2 regions of the Kosakonia sp. MUSA4 genome follow, and region 1 is predicted to be linked to the other one. Evidence: predicted binding sites of a transcription regulator. Region 1 holds the regulator's gene; the other holds the start of a gene.
The links. Region 1 encodes PurR, which represses purine synthesis genes. Its sites were predicted from a motif close to CANGCAAACGTTTGCNTG; they were not measured.

Region 1 (3,123 bases):
GCGCCGTGGTTGAGGCTGGTGACGATGCGCGCCAGCATTAAGGTGGTGTAGTCCGGCGCGATTGCCGACAGCACGTTGCCCAGTGTAAAGATCGCCATCAGGAAGATCAGCGCGTTACGTCTGCCACGGTGTGACAGCAGCAGCGTCATTAGCGGCGCCCCCACCATCACGCCAATCGCATAAGCGCTAATCAGCATTCCCGCCGCCGGAATGGAAACATCGACGCCACGGGCAATAACGGGCAGCAACCCCATCGGGGAGAACTCCGTTGTACCTATCCCAAAGGCGCCAATCGCCAGGGCAAGCAGAGGGAAATTAATTTTCATCGTTTGACTCCGAAAAAGCCGTGTCGGTTGGGGACACTGTCGCAGAAGTCAAAAGTATGACATGAATCACAAAAAACAGAAGTTAGCAGGATGACAAAAGATTATTGCAGAAGTGATAACAATGGCGGGGGAAAAGCCGAGGGAGAAGGCTCTCCCTCGTGTCAGATCAATGCAGCGCGGCGGTCAGCCCACCGAAAACAATCAGGCTCAGAACAATGACAGTAGTGACCAAAGAATACTTCAGATCGGTGCTCATCAATTTTTCTCCATTTTCATTTCCCCACAAAAAGTGAGTTTGCGCATTTTTGCACAGATAATCATAAAAATCTTGCAGGAATTAGCGGGAGATATGTTTTAGCGCTTCCCCTTTTGCTCAAGATAAGACAAAATTCGACGCTAAATTTATTAGCGTACCGGCCATTGACTCCCCTCCTGACGTTTAGTGTCTTTTTCCCGGCGTACCGCACTCACTTTGCTGGGGTTCAGGGTGATTGAAGGCAAACGTTTACCTTAAGTATTATCAGGAGCTTATGATATGGTCTGGAGTGATTTCTGATGGCAACGATTAAAGACGTCGCGAAACGAGCAAACGTTTCCACTACAACCGTATCACATGTAATCAACAAAACGCGCTTCGTCGCTGAAGAGACCCGCAACGCCGTATGGGCAGCGATCAAAGAGTTGCATTACTCCCCCAGCGCCGTGGCGCGTAGCCTGAAAGTCAATCACACTAAATCGATCGGTTTGCTGGCCACCAGCAGCGAAGCCGCCTATTTTGCCGAGATCATCGAAGCTGTAGAGAAAAAATGCTTCCAGAAAGGCTACACCTTGATCCTTGGCAACGCCTGGAACAACCTTGAGAAACAGCGCGCCTACCTGTCGATGATGGCGCAAAAACGTGTCGATGGCCTGCTGGTGATGTGCTCCGAATACCCGGAATCGCTGCTGAGCATGCTGGAAGAGTACCGTAATATCCCGATGGTGGTGATGGACTGGGGCGAGGCGAAAGCCGATTTTACCGACTCGGTCATTGATAACGCTTTTGAAGGCGGCTATATGGCCGGCCGCTATCTGATTGAGCGCGGGCATCGCGATATCGGCGTCATTCCAGGCCCGCTGGAGCGCAACACCGGCGCTGGCCGCCTCGCTGGTTTTATGAAGGCGATGGAAGAAGCGATCATCACCGTACCGGAAAACTGGATCGTACAGGGCGACTTTGAACCGGAATCGGGTTACCGGGCGATGCAGCAGATCCTCAACCAGTCACACCGCCCCACTGCCGTGTTCTGCGGCGGCGATATTATGGCGATGGGCGCGCTCTGCGCGGCAGATGAGATGGGGCTGCGCGTTCCCCAGGACATTTCGCTGATCGGCTATGACAATGTGCGCAATTCCCGCTACTTTACGCCCGCGCTGACCACCATCCATCAGCCGAAAGATTCGCTGGGTGAAACAGCGTTTACCATGTTGCTCGATCGTATCGTCAACAAACGCGAAGAGTCGCAATCCATTGAAGTTCATCCGCGCCTGATCGAACGCCGCTCGGTGGCGGATGGCCCGTTCCGCGACTACCGCCGTTAATCACATCCCGCGGGGGCCGTTACTCCGGCTCCCGCAACCATTCGCTGTTCAGCGTCTCACTGTCCCCCAGATACTCCAGCAGCCAGCTCAACGCCGGTGATGCGTCGTTTTGTTGCCATGTCAGGCAGCAGGCCGCATCCGGAAAAGGGTTCTCCAGTTCCAGCGCCACCCAGTCGCCGCTGTCCAGCCGTGGACGGGCGAAATGCGCGGGCACCATCCCCACGCACAGCCCGGCAGAAAGGCAGGCTTCGGAAGCGGACCAGTCCGGCACGATGACCCGCTTCTGGTTATCCAGCAGCCAGGTAATGCGTTTAGGCAACGAGCGCGACGTATCTTCCTGAATCAACGAAGGCCAGTTGCGCAACGTTTCATCGCTTAGCGGGCCGGGCATTGATGCCAGTGGATGGCGGCTGGAAACCACGCATTTCCAGCTCAGCATGCCCATATCACGAAACGCGTAGCGTCCACCGACCGGGATCGCCTGGGTCGCGCCAATCGCCACCTCAACGCGTCCATCTGCCAGCGCATCCCAGACACCGTTGAACACCTCCTGGTAAACCTGTAACTCGACATCGTTAAAATGTCGGTAGAAATCGACGATCAGTTGCCGTGTTCGCGCCGGTTTCACAATGTTATCCACGGCAATCGCCAGCTGGCCGCGCCAGCCGTTAGCGATCTGTTGACACTGTTGGCGGGTGATCTGCATTTTTTTGATAACAGATCGCCCCTCTTTTAAAAACCAGCTTCCGGCGGGTGTTAGCTCCACATCGCGATGACGGCGTTCGAATAACGGAACCGCCAGCCACTCTTCGAGTTGGCGCACGGTATAGCTCACTGCTGAAGGTACACGGTGCAGCTCCTGGGCGGCACCGCTGAAACTACCGTTGCGCGCAACAGCATCTACCACTTCCAGTGAATATTCTGACCACATAATCTGCCTGCAAAAATTTTGAAATCACTGCGCAAATATTAGCGTTTCACAAGCAGGAAAGCACTCCTTACACTCGACAGCCCTGAAGAAGCAACAAGGTGAGAACTCGAATGCAACCTGGCAAAGGATTTTTAGTCTGGCTCGCGGGATTAAGCGTGCTGGGCTTTTTAGCCACCGACATGTACCTGCCCGCGTTTAGCGCGATACAACAAGATTTGCAAACCTCTCCGGCCATCGTTAGCGCCACGCTCAGTTTGTTCCTGGCAGGCTTTGCTGTCGCACAAC
Region 2 (3,123 bases), 1.5 Mb from region 1:
GTTTACCAAGGATACGCGCAATTTCCAGCGCGATATCACAGGAGGTTTCCGGGATAGGAATAACCACGTCGATATCCAGATCTTCCCACTCGCGCGCGATTTTCTCGCCCAGCTTAGTGCCCATATTGACGCGGGCGCTGTAGACGGAAATTTTGTCGATGAAGGAGTCCGGACGCGCGAAATAAACGTATTCGAACAGGCACGGGTTGCTGACCGGGTTATCCGCACACTGACGGCTGAACAGCTGGCCTTTTTCGGTGATATACACCGCTTCGCCCGGCGCGACATCACGCAGGAATTCGAAGCCCAGCGTATCCAGCGCTACGCTTTCAGAGGCCACCATATATTCAGTGCGGCCATCGCCGATTTCACGTTTGCCCAGCACCAGCGGGCGAATGCCATTCGGATCGCGGAAAGCCACCATACCGTGACCGATAATCATCGCCACGCAGGCATAAGCACCGCGGATCTGGCGGTTAGTGCCGGCAATGGCGGCAAAAACGTTGTCAGCTTCCAGCGGGTAGTGGCGGAAGTTATCCAGCTCGCTGGCAAACACATTGAGCAGGATTTCAGAATCAGAAGTGGTGTTAATGTGGCGGCGCTTCTCTTCGAACAGCTTTTTACGCAGCTCATGCGCATTGGTCAGATTGCCGTTGTGCGCCAGCGTGATGCCGTAAGGGGAGTTAACGTAAAACGGCTGCGCTTCAGAGGCGCTGGAACTGCCCGCGGTAGGATAACGTACGTGGCCAATCCCCATATTGCCTTGCAGGCGCTGCATATGGCGGGCCTCGAATACATCATTCACCAGACCATTCGCCTTACGCAGACGGAAACAGTTGTTTTCGTCGATGGTGATGATGCCTGCGGCATCCTGCCCACGGTGCTGAAGCACCGACAACGCGTCATAAATCGACTGGTTTACCGGCATAAAACCGGCGATACCGACAATACCGCACATACGTCTTTTCCTCGTTAAGCCACATCTCAGGGCCTATGCCCTGGGCAAGAAACTCGACGAACTTTGCAGATAGTCAAAGAACCATCTGATGATGAAGCTGAATTGTGGGATAAGCTGCGACTTCTGCCAGTCTTCACTTTTCGACAGCCCGGTAAAGGTATCGAGAAAGAACAGAATGGCGGCGACGATCAGTACGCCGCGTAGCGCGCCAAAACAGATCCCCAGTACTCTGTCTGTACCCGACAGGCCAGTCTTCTCGACCAGCGCACCGATCACATAGTTAACGATAGCACCGACAATCAGCGTCGCGATGAACAGTACCGCGATGGCTATCCCATTGCGCACCAGTTCGTCTTCAAAGCCCGTGAACCAGACAGACAGGTAAGTATAGTAATGACTGGCGACAAAGAAAGCACAGCCCCATGTCACCAGCGATAACGCTTCACGAACAAAGCCGCGGATCAGGCTTACCAGACAAGAAAAACCAATCACCGCAATGATGGCGTAATCAATCCAGACCATATGTGTCCCACGATTTTACGCCCAGTCGTCCAGTTCGGGGCGCATTCTAACAGAAAAAGAAAACGTTTGCGTAGGGATTTCCTTCCCGCGCGGAAATAAAAATGGCGCTGAAAAAATATTCAACGCCACGGTTCCGGTTGCCTCTCGTCAGGGCTTTATTTCCCCTCATCCCTGCCCACTTTGCCGTGCAGAGAGGGATGAGAAGTGGCGCTGTTTTTTTCTCTTCGGCCTTTAGTTCGGCGTATAGCCCATCACCACACCGCTCAGCCCGGAGAGCTGTTTCAACTCCTCCAGCGAGCCTTTCAGCTTATCCCGTGACGCATCCGGCCCCACCAGAATACGGGTGATTTTACCCTGAACCGGCGTCGTCGGCGACGTGTAAACGCGATAACCTGCGCCACGTAATTTACCAACGATTTCATTCACTTTATCCGCATTCTTCAGCGCGCCAAGCTGCACCACATACGCTTTACCGGTTGGCACCGTTTTGTCGTCCTGCGCTTTCGCTGGCGGCGTCGATGTTTCGTTTGCCACAGCGAGTTGCTCGCTGGCTTTATCACGCGTTGCAGGCGGCGCGGTTTGTTGCTGCGCCTGCGGTTTTGGCTGTGGTTTAGGTTTCGCTTGTTCAACCGGCGTGCTGGTGACTTCCGGTTGCGGAGTGCCGTTCGCCGCCAGCCTTGACGCATCCAGCGACGGTGCTTCTGCATCGCCAGCGCGCACCTCTTCCGCCGCGCCTTCCGGCGGCTGCGCCGGAAGTGCCTGCGTCGCAGCCGGCATCATGTCCGGCTCATCGCGATCGCCAGGTTTCGGCACCAGCGGGATCGCGGCAAACTCATCCTGATAATGTTTTTTCTGCCCGTCGAGAAGCCCGGGAAGAATAATCACCCCGAGCGCAACCAGCACAATGGTACCCATCAAACGGTTCTGAAACTTACTTGCCACCGGTTCTCCCCGCATCCATCGCTTCCATGACATGTGCCACCGTGTGGAACGATCCACACACCAGAACAGTATCGTTGGCGTCGGCATCGGCCATCGCCGCCTGCCAGGCCTGCGCAACATCCGGCCACGCGCGGCCAGAATTCAGATGCTCCAGCAGTTGTTCTGCCATTGCGCCGCGCGGCCCTTCCAGTGGGGCACAATACCAGCTATCGACCACCGGCTCCAGACAGGCAAGCGTCCCGGCGATGTCTTTGTCATGCAACATGCCAATCACCGCCAGTACGCGGCCCTTCTTCGGTAACGTGGCAAGACGGCTGGCAAGGTAACCGGCAGCGTGAGGATTGTGGGCAACATCGAGGATCAAACGCGGCGACTCGCTGACAATCTGGAAACGTCCCGGCAAAATAGCACCGGCGATGCCGTCGCGGATCGCCTGCTCGCTGACCGCCAGCTTACTGGCGCGTAGCGCAGCCAGCGCGGTTGCCGCATTTGGCTGCGGTACCTGCGGCAGCGGCAGATCGGTAAGCTCGCCCTGGGCATCACGAAAACGCCAGCCCTGCGCGTTAACGTCATAATTCCAGTCAACGCCCCGGCGCAGCAGCAGCGCGCCCTTCTCCTGCGCCACCTCGGCGATGGTCTGCGGCATATCCGGTTCGCCGACCACTGCCGGTTTACCTCCGCGGAAAACGCCCGCTTTTTCG

Region 2: a site for PurR is predicted at 1,536-1,553, ahead of cvpA (colicin V production protein). Genes of this name have one in related genera too.

The regions. Positions count from the first base shown of each region.
Region 1 is NZ_CP025697.1:2,173,271-2,176,393, reverse strand. Features, by position in the region: gene C0557_RS10365 (MFS transporter) at 1-326, opposite strand, end outside; gene C0557_RS10360 (YnhF family membrane protein) at 493-582, opposite strand; gene purR (HTH-type transcriptional repressor PurR) at 882-1,907, shown strand; gene punR (DNA-binding transcriptional activator PunR) at 1,927-2,838, opposite strand; gene punC (purine nucleoside transporter PunC) at 2,949-3,123, shown strand, end outside.
Region 2 is NZ_CP025697.1:3,651,542-3,654,664, forward strand. Features, by position in the region: gene purF (amidophosphoribosyltransferase) at 1-958, opposite strand, end outside; gene cvpA (colicin V production protein) at 992-1,480, opposite strand; gene dedD (cell division protein DedD) at 1,712-2,422, opposite strand; gene folC (bifunctional tetrahydrofolate synthase/dihydrofolate synthase) at 2,412-3,123, opposite strand, start outside.